3 regions of the Novosphingobium sp. NBM11 genome follow, and region 1 is predicted to be linked to each of the others. Evidence: riboswitches for the same ligand, from Rfam matches in the RefSeq annotation. Region 1 holds a riboswitch; each other region holds the start of a gene.
What was found. Region 1 has a riboswitch for cobalamin ahead of cobW (cobalamin biosynthesis protein CobW). Riboswitches for the same ligand answer to the same signal wherever they lie in the genome.
Positions count from the first base shown of each region.

Region 2: it holds a riboswitch for cobalamin, as region 1 does, so the genes downstream of both, F1640_RS22305 (hypothetical protein) here and cobW (cobalamin biosynthesis protein CobW) in region 1, are expected to answer to the same signal.
Region 3: it holds a riboswitch for cobalamin, as region 1 does, so the genes downstream of both, F1640_RS06500 (TonB-dependent siderophore receptor) here and cobW (cobalamin biosynthesis protein CobW) in region 1, are expected to answer to the same signal.

Region 1 is NZ_VUOG01000001.1:516,469-521,710, forward strand. It holds gene cobN (cobaltochelatase subunit CobN) at 1-55, opposite strand, end outside; gene cobW (cobalamin biosynthesis protein CobW) at 66-1,103, opposite strand; cobalamin riboswitch at 1,285-1,513, opposite strand; gene F1640_RS02520 (hypothetical protein) at 1,543-2,061, opposite strand; gene F1640_RS02525 (HoxN/HupN/NixA family nickel/cobalt transporter) at 2,054-3,100, opposite strand; gene F1640_RS02530 (TonB-dependent receptor domain-containing protein) at 3,182-5,242, opposite strand, start outside.
Region 2 is NZ_VUOG01000003.1:437,994-443,235, reverse strand. It holds gene F1640_RS22310 (TonB-dependent siderophore receptor) at 1-1,472, opposite strand, end outside; cobalamin riboswitch at 1,680-1,871, opposite strand; cobalamin riboswitch at 1,930-2,131, shown strand; gene F1640_RS22305 (hypothetical protein) at 2,376-2,948, shown strand; gene cobO (cob(I)yrinic acid a,c-diamide adenosyltransferase) at 2,945-3,547, shown strand; gene F1640_RS22295 (cobyrinate a,c-diamide synthase) at 3,544-4,833, shown strand; gene F1640_RS22290 (flavin reductase family protein) at 4,963-5,242, shown strand, end outside.
Region 3 is NZ_VUOG01000001.1:1,368,406-1,373,647, reverse strand. It holds gene F1640_RS06510 (hypothetical protein) at 1-133, opposite strand, end outside; gene F1640_RS06505 (cell wall hydrolase) at 284-1,654, opposite strand; cobalamin riboswitch at 1,806-2,007, shown strand; gene F1640_RS06500 (TonB-dependent siderophore receptor) at 2,113-4,017, shown strand; gene F1640_RS06495 (ABC transporter substrate-binding protein) at 4,082-4,891, shown strand; gene F1640_RS06490 (iron ABC transporter permease) at 4,888-5,242, shown strand, end outside.

The DNA of each region.
Region 1 (5,242 bases):
CCTGCGGGACGGCGGTTTCCTCCATCCCGTGCGTTTCGCGGAAAATGACGTGCATGGCCCGCGCCTTACGCCAGCAGCACCGCGCGAATGGCGTCTGCATCGACATGATCGTGCTCGGCAATGGCGACCAGCGTGGTGCGGCGCGGCTCGTCAGGCCGCCACGGGCGGTCGTACTGGTGGCGCACCCGCGCGCCTACCGCCTGCACCAGCAGCCGCATCGGCTTGCCCGCAACGGCGGCATAGCCCTTCACGCGCAGGATATGGTGATCGCGCGCCAGCGTTTCGATCCGCGCCACAAGCACTGCCGGATCGGCGATCTCGCCCCATGCGATGACGGTGCTGTCAAAGTCGTCGTGCTCGTGGTCGTCATCTCCATCATGGTGCGATGGGCGCGCGGCGATGTCGTCCTCGGCAGCGGCATCAAGGCCCAGAATCACGCGCGGATCGACCACGCCTTCGGTCAGTTCGATCACCGGAACCGGGCGACTAAGCTCCGCCGCGATGATCGCGCGCGCTGCGGCGACACCTTCCGGACCTGCCAGATCAACCTTGGTCAGCAGAATCATGTCGGCGCAGGCAAGCTGGTCCTCGAACACTTCCGAAAGCGGCGTCTCATGATCGATGCTGGGATCGGCGGCGCGCTGGGCGTCAAGCGCGGCCACATCGGGCGCGAACCGGCCTGCCGCCACCGCTTCGGCATCGGCCAGCGCCAGCACACCGTCCACGGTGATCCGGCTACGAATCGCGGGCCAGTCAAACGCCTTGAGCAGCGGCTTGGGCAAGGCCAGACCCGATGTCTCGATCAGGATGTGATCCGGGCGCGGATCAAGCGCCAGCAGCTTTTCCACCGTGGGGATGAAGTCATCCGCCACGGTGCAGCAGATGCAGCCATTGGCCAGTTCTACGATGTTTTCCGCCGGGCAATCCGGAATGGCGCAAGATTCCAGAATCTGGCCATCCACGCCCAGCGAGCCGAATTCGTTGACCACCACCGCCAGCCTGCGCCCGCCCGCATTGCGGATCAAATGGCTGATGAGCGTGGTTTTCCCCGCGCCCAGAAAGCCCGTAATGATGGTGACAGGCACCTTTGACAGGTCGGCCACAAGCAATTCCTCCGCGCGCCAGAGCGACAAACGGCGGGGCTTGCCGGACAAGTCCGGTCGGCGCATCGCAACGGGCAGGCGCGATGAAGCACCCGTTACCACGCGGCCGTGCAGCCCCAGCCGCACAGCTTCGTCGCTCAGACGGAGAGTTACCGTGCCGTGACCATCCCCTGGATCAGGCAAGAGCGACCGGTGCGCCGGCAGGTCTCCTGGCTCGCGGGTCACAGCTTGATGCACGCCTTCCCAGACTTTGCGCCAAAGCGCTGTCCAGTGGCAGCTCCTGTGTTCAGGAGCATGTGCATCGCGCTATCCGCTTACAGTTGCAGGGACAGCCACGGATTTGGGAGCAAGCTCCCGCACCGCATTCCCGATTAAGCCCCTTGCGGGGCACCGGCGCGATCATTGAAGGGCGGGTTGCCCCGGTCCTTCGCCGCGCGCTCTAGACGAAAATGCCAGCCAAGCCAATTGAAGTTGTTGCTTCATCCTCTTTACGCCATCGCCTTATCTCGGATGGGTTGGCTGCCAGGCGCTCGATCGCATCGCAGGGATAAGTCCAGAGCGTTATTTCGGTTACGCCTTTTCTGATCCTGGAAGCCCCCGATAGGGCCAAGCGGCCGTCCTTGGCCCACCGTGTTCGCTCGCGGGACGTGATGCAGAGAATATCCTCGACCTGCCGTTGACTGACAGGCTTGCACGCTATCCGGAAAAGCCGTTTCCGTATGGCATCGACGAGATCTTCCGCAGCCTGCCTTGAATTCGGATCAAAGACACAACTTTTTCTGGATTTAACGAATGTTCCGTTGGAACGAGCCATCAGCATCCGGATCGCCGCGTCGCGCTCGCCGTGATGTACGCGAAGCCCGAGCGGCATTCGGACATCAAGATCGATTGAGACGGTGCAGGACTGGTCATCGTGGCTGAGTATGACGCAACGATCCACGCAGTGACGGTCAGGCAACGACCGAAACCTCGATTTCATCGAACCGCTTCCAGCGATAGATCGCGTAACTCGCCAGCCAGCAGAACACGAAAAGACCGATGATGGCGAAGCCCAGACCATTGAAATTTTCGCCCAGTTCAGCGGCGACCCGCCATGGCCTACCCGTAAGGGCCAGCTTGTCGCCAATCAGGGCCAGCGTTTCGATTCCACCAATGACAATCGCCACGATGGCCGAGATCAGGGTAATGGTGATGTTGTAGTAGAGCTTGCGGATCGGCTTCACGAAGGCCCATTCATAAGCGCCCAGCATCACCACGCCGTCCGCCGTATCGATGAGGGCCATACCGACCGCGAACAGGGCGGGCAGGACCAGGATTGTCCCGATCGACAGGCCATCGGCGGCCTGGCTGGCCGACATGCCCAGAATGGCAACTTCGGTTGCTGTATCGAACCCAAGCCCGAACAGAAACCCCAGCGGGGCCATATGCCAGCTTTTGTTCACGAGGCGGAACATCGGCCTGAACAGTCTGGAAAGCAGACCGCGCCCACCCAATAGCAGATCAAGATCGTCCTCGGCATAGCTGCCGCCTGCACGAACATGGGCAAAAGTCCGCCAGACAGAGCGCAGGATGACCAGGTTCATGCCGGCGATCGTGAACAGGAAAAGCGCGGAAATCACGGTTGCAATCACGCCACCGATTTCCTTGAAAGCGCCAAACTGCGACAGCGCGCTGGCCGTCACCGCAATGATGATCGATGCTATGGCAATGATTCCGGAATGCCCGATCGCGAACCAGAATCCGACCGAAACCGGACGCTGCCCGTCCTGCATCAGCTTGCGGGTCACATTGTCGATCGCCGCAATATGATCGGCATCAACCGCGTGACGCAGGCCCAGCCCCCAGGCAAGCACGGCGGTGCCGAGCATCAACGGCTGTGCATGAAACAGGCTGAATGCCCAGACCCAGACGCCAATGTTGGCGGCGATCAATCCGGCAAACAAGGCACCAATTCGTCGGCGCAGAGACAGGGACGGCAGTGTCTTCGTGAGGGGCATGATTGGCTCGGCGATTGAGGAATGAACAAACGAAGGACGGTGCCGCAGACGTGCCGCAGCGCCGCCCATCAAGGGATTTCGCTAGAAATTGACCTTTGCGCCAATCCTCACAGTTCGAGGCTCGACCACGCGGCTCAACCGGCCTTCCACCGGAGCACCTGCATCAAAGGCGGGGATGTAGGACTCGTAATAATAGGCGATGTCCTTGTCTCGGCTGTCGAAGATGTTCAGCACTTCTCCAAATATCTCGACCTTCTTGCCCTTCCACGCGGCCCGGGCATTCATGACCGTGCTGCCCCGATCCCGGACACTGTTGTCCTCGACAAGCGGAGAAGGTCCAAGGTGGCGCACCCGAATGCTGGCTTCCCAGGGATCAAGAATGATGGCGGCACCTGCTGAAGCCGCGTTCTCGAATGCATTGGGGATGTGATCGCCATTGTCGAAGCGCGCATGGCTGGCGGTATAGTTTCCATCAAGCGCAAGCCAAGGGAACGGCCGCCAGAAGGCGACGATTTCATAGCCATGACGCCCACTGGCACCCGACGGTTCAACAGCATTGGAATCGCCAATGAAACGAAGTTCGCTGCCGACATGCAGCCACCAGTAAGTCGCGGTTAACGTGACCCCTGAGAATTGAATGCGTCCTCCCAGTTCCTTGCCAATGCCGCGAACCAGAACGGGAACAGGCGTGTCCCTGTTGACCGCACCCCGAACATCATTGGAATGGAATCCACGGCCCCAGTTGGCGTAGAGTTCAAGATGCGGCGTAACCTGATAGGCGATTGACGCCTTGGGAGAGAGAATCGACGCTGAGCCACTGCCTTCGCCCAGCGACGCCGCAACAGAATCTCGTGCACGCACGGAATAGTGATAATAGTCCCCGCGAAGACCACCTGTCACACGCAGTCCCGCCAAGGGTTTCCAAGCGACTTCGCCGTAGAGCGCGGAAGACAATTCCCCGACCCGGTAGTGCCCGAGTGACGCAAGAAATGCGCGGGCAGCCGTTCGATCGACACCAACATTCCCGACGGCGTCGTATCTGTTTTCGGTGCCAAGGCTCACAGCCAGACTGTCAGCGATTTCCCAATGTTTTTGTGCGGACAGCCCGAGGACCCAACGCCGGTCGAACTGCTTGATCTGCGCGCTTGTGCTATCCGGATCGGTGTAAGTGGGGTTCGAGAACATCGACCAGTCATAAAACTGGGCATAGACATTGGCGCGCCATGTCGGTTGCTTGACCGCGATGTTAGCCACCAGGCGCGTCGTCTCACCCCGCGCGGAAGGATCTGGAGAGCAGAACACATCCGCACACAACGCCGTGCCGATAATGCGCTCGGGGATTTGCTCGGTTGGGTGCCATGTCGCCCGGTAGGCATGGAGAGATGCCTCCAATGTGCCCGCACCGGTCGGCATCCTATATTTCGCGAACCCCGAGTAGTGGCGCAGACGTTCAGGTTCCTGCCACGGTCCGTCATAGGTCTTGGCCTGGGCGACAAGCGTGAGGTCTCCAGCACCCAGGTCGTGCAATGTTCCGCCCGCAGCGACGCTGCGCCAACCATATGATCCAGCCTCGGCCGATGCCCATGGCCGGTCATAACCCTTGATGGTCGTCATATAGGCTGCTCCCGCCAGAGCGAAATCACCGCCATCGGCGCGGTAGGGCCCTTTACGAAAATCCTCCCGGCCCACGATCTCCGGAATGAGCCCGTTGAGGTCGAGATAGCCATGACCATGTCCGTGGGTACGAAAGTTCATCTGCACATCATCGATATAAGTACTGAAGTCAGACCCATGGTCGAGGTTGAAACCGCGCAGGAAATACTGGTTGGCTTTGCCGCTCCCCGAATGCTGGGCTGCAACCAGCCCCGGCACCGCTTCCAGCAGTTCGGCCACGCGGAGAAGAGGCCGCACGAGGAGATCGGCCCCTCCGACGCTTCCTTCGCTCGCTGATTTGGCAGTGCCGATCATGGCCTCACCGCGACCGAAAACCACAATGTCGTTGCCTGCCACGACTGCATCCGCGCTTGTTTGCGATCCCTTTTCAGAGGTTTCGGCAAAGGCCGGTGTTCCGATACAGATCAGCGGAAGTGCGCTGCTGGTAGTAATGGTCTTGATCACGAAATAGTCCCCCGGCGTCTTGCG
Region 2 (5,242 bases), on a different contig from region 1:
AGCGCGCCGCTGGTGGGGCAATAGGCGAAGTCGATCAGGTTGTCGGTGTCGCGCTCGAACCATGCCGCGGAACCGTGCAGCACGCTGCCCAGCGTCTGCTCGAAGCCGGCCGACCAGCCCCTCGCCCTTTCGGGCCGGAGGTCCGCGTTGCCGTAGAGGCTGAACAGCTGGTAGAGCGACGGAGCCTTGAACCCGTCGTCATAGCTGGCGCGCAGCACCGTCCTGCCCGCGTTGGGTGTATAGACCCCGCCGGCGCTGAACACCGTGTTGCCACCGAAGCGCGACTGGTGATCGTAGCGCACGCCGCCGTTGAGCGTCAGCCCGGCAAGCGGCGTCGCGCGCAGCTCGCCATAGAGGCTGTCAGTCGAAGCGGTCTGGGGCACCAGTGTGTAGGGCGCGGTGTTGTTGCCCGGCGAGGCCGTGGTCATCCGCTGTTCCTCGCGCTCGGCGCCGAACACCGCCTGCACCGCGTCGGAAAGGCGCAGCGATCCCTGGTACTCGAAGCGGCGGACGCGGCCGTGGGCATCGAAGTTCAGCGGACGGATCGCGCGGGCGGGGTCGTAGTTCTCGCGGTCCGTCTCGGTCTGCATCGCCGCCAGCCGGTTGGTGAAACGGCCATTGAGCAGCGCCAGATTGAGCCCCGCATAGCCCGACCATTCCTTCGTCCGGCCATAGATGAGCGAATCGCCCGCCGTGCTGTCGAAATCGTTGCGCGCGTCGGCCCAGTAACCGCGCAGGTCCAGCGACAGGTTCGGCGTCAGCTTGACCGTGGCTGTGCCACTGGCGGAGGTGCGGCGGTATCCGTCGGGCTCGGTGCCGTTGCTGCGCGCCGAAATGCCGTCGGTGGAGAAGGTCGAGGCGGACAGCCGCCAGTCGACCAGCGTGCCCGTGCCGCCGACGCCGGCTTGCGCGTTCACCGTATCGTGCGTGCCCGCCTCGACCGCCAGGCCGCCTTCCAGCGGCTTTTCCGCCCGGCGCGTGGTCACGTTGATGACGCCGCCGATCGCGTCGCTGCCCCACAGGATCGATTGCGGACCGCGCAGGATCTCGATGCGTTCGATGTCATCGACCAGCAGGTTGGCGAAAGCATAGCCGCCGGACGTGGCGGAAGGATCGGACAGGCGCATCCCGTCGATCACCATCACCGACTGGCCAGCGTCCGCGCCACGGATGCGCAGCGACGTGGCGGCGCCGTAACCGCCGTTGCGCGACAGGCTGATGCCCGGCGTGCGGACCAGAAGATCGGTCACGGCCAGCGGCTGCGCCTGGCGGATGGCCGCCTCGTCCAGCACGGTGACGGTGGAGGAGACGCGATCCTGCGCGACCGGCGTGCGCAGCGCGGTGACGACGATGGAGGTGTCGGGAACGGCGTCAGGGGCCGGATCTTCGGGGTAAGGGGCAGCATGGGCGGCCACGGGAAGGCCCAGCGAAAGGGAAAGGGCAGAAACAACGGAACAACGGGTCAGGCGCATGGTGCGGTTCCCTGGATACGAACGGCGATGACCTGCCGCTCGGACCGCAAGGAAAACGCCCGCCGCGCGACGCCCCGGCGAGGTGGCCGGAGGGCACGAGACGACGCTTCCCGCACGGTCTTCCCGGCAGGCAGTGGCTGTCGTTGCGCGAGGGATCGTCCCGCCTTTGGCGCGGGAACCTCGAACGTCCGGTGCACCCTGCCCGAACGAAGAACGACCGCGTCAGGCAGGTCTCCTGGCTCACGGGTCAATGCCGGTCCGGCCGCCTTCTCAGGACGGTGAAGTCCCAATGGCGTGATGGCCGGTCGGCTCGCCGCTTACAGTTGCAGGGGCAGCCGGGGTTTCGCACCCCGTTCCCTTTTGATCCCCTTCCGGGGAACCTGTCGCAGAGCGGCGGATAGCTTCGCGCCGGCGCTGCCGCAAGCGCGAATGCTTGCGGCAGCGCACCGGTTCGCTTATCACCGGCGGCGTAACGGGTGCCCGAAAGGGCTTAATCGGGAAGTCCGGCCGGCGGAAATCCGCCGAATCCGGCACTGCTCCCGCAACTGTGACCGGTGAGCGCATCGCCATCATGCCATTGGGGTTCCGGCCCTGAGAAGGCGGCGACAGGCGCGATGATCCGGGAAGTCAGGAAACCGGCCCGCTATCGTCGTTCCTTCGCGCGGGCGGGATGCACCGGGCGGACGAGGGCTTCTCCCTTGGCGGACGACATAAGTGCGTTTGTTGCCGAAGGGGGCCTGTGATGAACTGCGTCTGACATCCACGACAACCGCAGCAGGCGTGCGCCCCGGCCCCGAGCTTTCGGTTCCGCGCCCGCCCGCGCATCGCAAAGGCCCCCGCGCCGCAGCCGATGGTCGCGTGCGCGGCCACAACGCGAAATCCAACCCGTTCAGGAGACCCCTCATGGTCCGTAATACCCGGTTCGAACTGTCCGTCTTCGGGCTTCTCGCCCTCGTCATGCTCATCACGCGCAGCCATTCGCTGAGCCAGGTCATCCACCTGCCCGATACCAGCCTGGCCAGCTTCTTCGTGCTCGGCTTCTTCGTCCGCCGCGCGGCCGCGTTCGGCGCGCTGTTCCTGCTGGGCTATGCCATCGACGTGGTGGTGATCGGCTGGTTCGGCCAGTCGGCCTTCTGCTTTACGCCCGCCTACGGGATGCTGGTGCCCGCCTATGGCGTGATGTGGCTGGCCGGACGGTACGCGCAGGCCCGGCTGGGCGAAAGCCTGGCCGCCCTGCCGATCATGGCCGTGCTGCTGATCTGCGCCACGTTCGCGTCCGAACTGCTTTCGAGCGGCGGTTTCTACTTCCTCGGCGGCCGCTTCGCCGATCCGACACTCGCGGGCTTCCTGCCCCGCATCGGGCGCTATTTCCCGTCGACGCTGTGGGCGACGCTCGGTTGGAGCGGCCTGGCCGCCGCCGCGTTCTCGCTGCTGTTCCTGATCCGGCCCGAGCTGCGCGAAAGCGAGCGCCGGTGAGCGGGTCCGAAGACAACGCGCACCGCGAGCGCACCCGCCGGCACAAGGCGGTGGTCGACGCCAAAATCGCCGCCGCCACGCGCGACAAGGGCCTGCTGCTGGTGCTGACGGGCAACGGCAAGGGAAAGTCCTCCAGCGCCTTCGGCATGGTCGCGCGCACGCTGGGATACGGTCGCAAGGCGGCCGTGTTCCAGTTCATCAAGGGGGCCGAGAACGTGGGCGAGCGCGCCTTCTTCTCGCGCCATCCCGACGTGATCTGGGAAAAGTGCGGCGAAGGCTTCACCTGGGAAACGCAGGACCGCCAGCGCGATATCGCCGCCGCGCGCGCCGGCTGGGAAAAGGCCAGGGCCGCGCTGGCCGATCCGGCGATCAGCCTCGTGGTGCTGGACGAGCTGACCTACCTCGTCACCTATCGCTATCTCGCGCTCGACGAGATCATTCCCGCGCTGGAAGCGCGACCGGCGATGCAGCACGTCGTCATCACCGGCCGCGCCGCCGACGAGGCGCTGATCGCCGCCGCCGACACCGTCAGCGCGATCCGCGACGTGAAGCACGCCTTCCGCGACGGCGTGCGCGCGCAGGAAGGGATCGACCGGTGAAGGCGGCGCGGTGCCCGGCCCTGCTGGTCAGCGCGCCGGCATCCGGGCAAGGCAAGACGCTGGTGACGGCGGCGCTGGCCCGCCGTCACCGCCAGGCCGGGCGCAAGGTTCGCGTATTCAAGTGCGGCCCGGACTTCCTCGATCCGATGATCCTCGAACGGGCGAGCGGCGCGCCGGTCTATCAGCTCGACCTGTTCATGGTGGGCGAGGCCGGATGCCGCCGCCTGCTAGCCGATGCCGCGCGCGAGGCCGATCTCATCCTCGTCGAAGGGGTGATGGGCCTGTTCGACGGCGATCCGTCCGCCGCCGATCTGGCCGCCCGCTTCGGCCTGCCGGTGCTGGCGGTGGTGGACGGCAGCGCCACGGCGCAGAGCTTCGGCGCGCTGGTCCATGGGCTTGCCTCCTACCGCGACGACGTGCGGGTGATCGCGGCGCTGGCCAACCGCGTTGCGGGAGAGCGTCACGCCGCCATGCTCGGCCAAAGCCTGCGCGGCGGCGTGCAGTGGCTGGGCGCCCTGCCCCGCGATGCCGGGATCGCCTTTCCCGAGCGCCATCTCGGGCTGGTGCAGGCGGACGAGATCGCCGATCTCGACGGGCGCATCGACCGGGCGGCCGCCGCGCTGCCGGGCGACGCCTGCTGGCTGCCGGCGCCGGTGGATTTCGCCGGACACGAAGCCCACACCTCCGCGGGACGCGATCTCGCCGGACTGCGGATTGCCGTCGCGCAGGACGCGGCGTTCGGTTTCCTCTATCCCGCCAACCTCGATTGCCTGCGCGCGATGGGCGCCACGCTGGCGTTCTTCTCGCCCCTCGCCGATGCCACGCTGCCCCCATTCGACGCGCTGTGGCTGCCCGGCGGATACCCGGAACTTCACCTCGACCGGCTGGCCGGCAACCACGCCATGCGCGATGCCATCCGCGCGCACCATGCGGCGGGAAAGGCGGTGCTCGCCGAATGCGGGGGCATGCTCTATTGCCTGGAGGCACTGGACGACGGCAAAGGCGCGCACGCCCCGATGCTGGGCCTGATGCCGGGCCGGGCGACAATGCAGGCGAGCCTTGCCGCGCTGGGATTGCAGGACATGGCCTTGCCCGCGGGCAGCCTGCGCGGCCACACGTTCCACTATTCCAGGATGGATACCCCGTTATCCCCCGTTACCCGGGCCAAAAACCCCGGCGGCCGGACCGGCGAAGCCCTGTTCCGGCAGGGATCGCTGCACGCCACCTACATGCATTTCTATTTCCCCTCCTCGCCCGCCGCTGTCGCCAGCCTGTTCGGGGCATGACCCGGCTGGGTCCTGCACATGAAGACGGACGATTCCTGCGCAGATCGCATATAACCCGCGTGGCGCGATGCGATAAATCCGGCGCAGTTTCGCATCCCGGGATCAGGCAGGCAATCGATGGCAATCAACATGACCACGACCATAGACAGCCGGCTCAAGCGCGTGCTGCGGCACATGCCCGCGCCGGTGGGCATCGTCACCAGCTTCGATCCCGCAACGAACGCACCCGTCGGCCTCGCCATGTCAGCGATCATGCCGGTGTGCCTCGATCCCTGCGCCATGGCCATCTGCGTCAACCGGTCGGGATCGAGCCACGACGCGATGATCCGCGCGGGGCGTTTCTGCATCAACCTGCTGCATGACGCGCATGACGCTCACATGGCGCCGTTCGCCGGTGCGGCCGCGCGCG
Region 3 (5,242 bases), 850 kb from region 1:
TTGGCCGCGACGCTCGAGAGTACACCTGCCCCTTCACGGGAAGCTGTCGATCCGTAAGTCCAGCGTAAAGCCGATTGATCATGAAACCGACAAGACCGAAGCCGACAAGCGCAAGAACAAAATCGCCAAACAATCTGTAACCCTCGTCATTCGAGCAACGCTTGTTATCAGGCTAGCGCCAGCGCCGCCACAAGCATGAAGGGGCTTCTTATGCCCAAAGCCCGGAATATTCTGGTTTCCGAAACGCCGTGCCACACTCTCCGTCGCGGAACTCCTCCTCACCCTACCCCTGCGGTTGCGCGATCCACTTGCCGCTGTTCTGGTATTCGGGCCGGATTGCGTTGGAGCCGGGCAGGTTCGCTCCCGCCGGACTGGACCCGGCGGGTTGTGAACCGGTGGCCGGCGCGCCCGGCAGCCGGTTGCCCGCGCGGAACACGGCATCGCCGCCGCGCTGCTCGATCGCCGGGGCATAGGCGGGCGCGGTGGCGTGGGGCAGCGGCATTTGCCCGAACGCGGCGGACGTTGCGGCCGGCACCGGCGCGGCCTGCTGCTGGAGCGCGGCCAGGCGGCCGTCCTCGTAGGCGCGGGCGAGCGCGACCGGATCGGCGATGTCGGTGGGGGCGGGCGTCCAGGTGCGCGGATGCGGCGCGGCGATCGGCTCGCCTCCGGCATAGACCGCGTTGAACGCCGCCGGGCGTCCCGCGCCGCCGCTCCAGCGGTAGAAGCGATGGGCGCCGATCGTGCCGATGAAGGCCAGGCTGTCGGCCCAGTAGGGGTGGATCGCGCTGGTGTGATAGTGCGTGGCAAGGCCCACCGGGGCATAGACGTAGCCCGCCAGCGCATCGCGGGCCACGCGCCGCGCGCGTTCCCAGAACGCCACCATCGGCCGGCGCGCCAGCGATCCGTCGCAGGCGAAGCTGAACTGGCAGCCGGGCCGTTCCGATCCCTGATAGACCACGCCGCACACGGTATTGGGGAAGGCTGGATGCGCCACGCGGTTCAGCACCACTTGCGCCACCGCGCGCTGGCCGCTGTCGGGTTCCGAAGCGGCCTCGTAATAGATCGCCGCGGTCAGGCACTGCAGCGCGCGCCATTGGTCCTCGCCGCTGCCGCGCGCGAAGATCGGCCGCGCGGCGGGGCCGGCGGGTTCGACGGCGGACGCGACTTCCTCGTCATCGCGGTGCGCGGCCCAGGCCTGTTCGGCGGCGTTGGGCGCGATCAGCCCGGTATCGTCGGGCGAGACATAGTAGAAGGCCGATCCGGGAAAGCTTTCGCCCGCCTGCTCGAACGGCTGCAACGGGCCGGCCTCGGCCTGCGCGGCGGCGCGGTCGATCCCGCCGGGGCTGCCCCAGCCGATGGGGCCGAGCACCATCGCGAACAGGCCGATCGTGGCCACGCCCGCCAGCCGCTGGCGCAGCATCGACGGGGTCCGCAGCCGGCGCCGCACCGAGACCATGTCGCGCCGGCGGATGCGCGCGGCAAAATCGCGCGGGCGGGGCACAAGGGGGGCGGGATCGGCCGCTTCCGCAATGGCGTTGGCGGGAAGGTGATCGCGGCGCGTCTCTGCGTCGCCCGTGCGCACGTTCTCCTCCGCAGCCGGGGGCAAGGCCCCGGTCGGAAGGGTGAACGGACGGTAGGCGATTTCCAGCGGCATCGGGTCTTGGACGCGTTCCTTTGCTCTCCTGCGCTAGCGCGCGCGGACAGGTCCCGCACGCACGGCGTTCGCGCCGTCCCAAGGCGGCACAGACCCGCGTCATAGGGTGAATCGGTTAAGACTCTTGCTCGTGCCCCCGTTCGGGGCTACGCGCCGCAGCGACGCCACCGGTGCCCTTCAACGGGCCTAGAGGGAATCCGCGAAGGACCAACACGGTCCCCAACCGGAGCTGCCCCCGCAACTGTATCCGGCGAGCGCCCTGTCCACGATGCCACTGGCCGCACGGCCGGGAAGGCGGGCAGGGGGCGATGACCCGGAGAGCCAGGAGACCTGCCGGTGTGTGGTCGTTCCGCGGCCGGGCGGGGTGTACCGGGCGCACGCGTCGCGAGTTCCGCCCGTTGGCCCGGCGGTCCTCCCGCCATGAACGGCAGTTCGTTCATGGGCTGGGAGTCTGAAGAATGCCGGGCAAGTATCTGTTTTTCCTTACCGCATCCCTGTTGGCCGCTGCGCCGGCGCTGGCGCAGGACGATATGGCGCAACCCGCCGCGCCGGCCGTCTCCGCCGATGCGCAGATCACCGTGCTCGCCACGGGCAGCAAGCTGCGGCTCGACCAGACCGGGCAGGCCGTCACCGTCATCACCGCCGAGCAGATCGCGCAAGTGCAGGGCGCTGACCTGACGCGCGTGCTGGAGCGCGTGCCCGGTCTCACCTTTTCGCGCAACGGCGGTCTTGGCGCCTTCACCGGCGTGCGCCTGCGCGGGTCCGAATCCGAACAGGTGCTGGTGCTGATCGATGGCGTGCGCGTGGAGGACGTGTCCTCGCCCTCGGGCGGCTACGATTTCGGCAACCTGTTGACCGGCGGAATCGACCGCATCGACGTGCTGCGCGGCTCGAACTCCGTGGTCTGGGGCAGCGCCGCGATCGGCGGCGTCATCGCGGTGACGACCAAGGAAGTGAACGGCGCGGAGGCCAGCGTCGAATATGGCGCGAAGGAAACGGTCTCCGCCGATGCCGTGGCCGGTGTGGCCAACGATCGCTATGCCTTCTCGCTCAACGGCGGCTACGCGCGCACCGATGGCGTTTCCGCCGCCGCGGTCGGCACCGAGCCGGACGGCTACCGCCAATGGCGCATCGGCGGGCGCGGGCGCGTGAACCTCACCCCCGATCTCTCGCTCAACGCCGTCGCGCGCTATGCCGACAGCAAGCTCGATATCGACGGTTATCCGCCGCCGACTTACACCGTGTTCGGCGACACGCCGGAATACCAGAAGACCCGCCAGTTCTCCGGCCGCGCCGGGTTCCACTATGCCGGCAGCGCGCTTACGCTCGATGGCGGCTATGCGCTCGCCGATACGCGCCGGAACTACTACGATCCCACCTACGGCGCCGATCCGCAGTACGGCTACAAGGGCCGCAGCCAGCGCGTCGACCTGACCGGCCGCATCGCGCTGCCCGCGCATGTCGCGCTCGATTTCGGCGGGGACAGCGAATGGACGCGCTTCTCGTCCAGCTTCGACGCGCAGCACAGCGCGCGCCTGTCCAGCGGCCACGCGCTGCTCGGCTGGTACACCGACCGGGCCAGCCTTGCCGCCGGCGTGCGCGTCGACGATCACAGCCGCTTCGGCACGCAGGCGACGTTCGGTGCCAACGGCAGCGTCCGCGTGGCGCAGGGGCTGCGCCTGCGCGCCAGCTATGGCGAAGGGTTCAAGGCGCCCACGCTCTACCAGCTCTATTCGGACTACGGGAACCAGGGGCTCAGCCCCGAACGCAGCCGCAGCTACGACGCCGGGGTCGAATACACCACGGCCGATGGCGTGTTCCACGCCTCGGCCACCTGGTTCCGGCGCGATACGCGCAACCTTATCGCCTATGTATCGTGCTTCTCGGCCACCAGCCCGTTGTGCGCGGACGGGCGCTTCGGCTTCTACGACAACGTCGGCAAGACCCGTGCCGAAGGCGTGGAACTGGAACTGCGCGCCGATGTCAGCCCCACGTTCCGGGCGCAGGCGGTCTATACCTATGACCGCGCCCGCAACCTGACCGTGGCGGACGCGAACTACGGCAAGGCGCTCGCCCGCCGCCCGCGCAACGCGCTGACGGTTTCGGCCGACTGGACCTCGCCGCTCGCTGGCCTGACCCTGGGCGCGGACGTCCGCCTTGTCAGCGACAGCTTCGACGATGCGGGCAACCGCACCCGGCTGGATGGCTACGAGCTGACCACGCTGCGCGCCAGCTTGCCGTTCGGGGATTTCTTCGAACTGTTCGGTCGGGTCGAAAACCTGTTCGATGAAAAGTACCAGACCTCGGCCGGATACGGCACCTGGGGCCGCTCCGCCTTCATCGGCGCGCGGGTGCGCTATTAACGCGGGCGGCTCCTTGCCTTCTTCCACCCCACCGGCCTTGTGGCGGTGGGGCTGGAGGCTGGCGTTGCTGGCGGTTCTTTCCGCTTGCGCGCCGGCCACGCCTCCGCCTTCGGCCACGCGCGCGCACCCCGCGATCGTTTCGCTGAACCCGTGCAGCGATGCGATCCTGGCCGAAGTGGCCGATCCGGGGCAGGTACTGGCGCTGTCACACTACAGCCGCGATCCCCGATCGAGTTCGATGGACGTGGCGCTGGCCCGGCGCTTTCCCGCCACACGCGGCACGGTGGAGGAAGTGCTGGCGCTCCATCCCGATCTCGTGCTGGGCGATACGTTCCTCGGCCCGGCTGCGCGCGAGGCCTACGGTCGCCTCGGCATTCCCGTCACCCAGCTTCCCATCGCCATGACCGTGGCCGACAGCCGCGCGCAGGTCCGCCGCATTGCCGCGCTGGCGGGGCATCCGGAGCGCGGCGAGCGGCTTGTGGCGCGGATCGACGCGGCGTTGGCCACTGCCGCGCCGCCGGCGGGCACGGCCCCCGTGCCAACCGTCGTCTGGCAATCGGGCGGGATCGTGCCGGGCGAAGGCACGCTGATCGCCGATCTGCTGCGGCATACCGGCTTCGCCAGTTTCAGTGCCGCGCGCGGGATGCGCCAGGCGGACGTGCTGCCGCTCGAACGGATGCTCGCCGATCCGCCACGCCTGATCCTGATCGCGTCCGACGCGCACGGCGATGGCGATCGCCGGCTGCACCATCCGGTTCTTGCCGCGCTGGACGGCACGCGGCGCGAAACGCTCGCGCCCGGCCTCCTCTATTGCGGCGGCCCCACGATCATCCGGGCGGTAGCGCGGCTAAGGGAAGTGCGGGCTTCGCTATGACCGTGCGTCCGGTTCCCCTCCTGCTTGCCGCGCTGGCGCTCGCCGTGCCGCTCTCGTTGCTCGCGGGGCAGGTTTGGATCGATCCGCTGGCGCCGGCCGCGCGCAACGCCCTGCCGATCCTGATCGAACTGCGCCTGCCGCGCGCAGTGCTGGCGCTGCTCGTCGGCGGCGGGCTGGGCGCGGCAGGCGCGGCGATGCAGGGCTACCTGCGCAATCCGCTGGCCGATCCGGGGCTGTTCGGCATCGCGCCGATGGCGGCGCTGGGCGCGGTGCTGTCGTTCTGGACCGGCTATGCCGCGCAAGGCTGGCTGCTGCCGCTGTTCGCGCTCGCGGGCGCGGCGCTGGGCATGG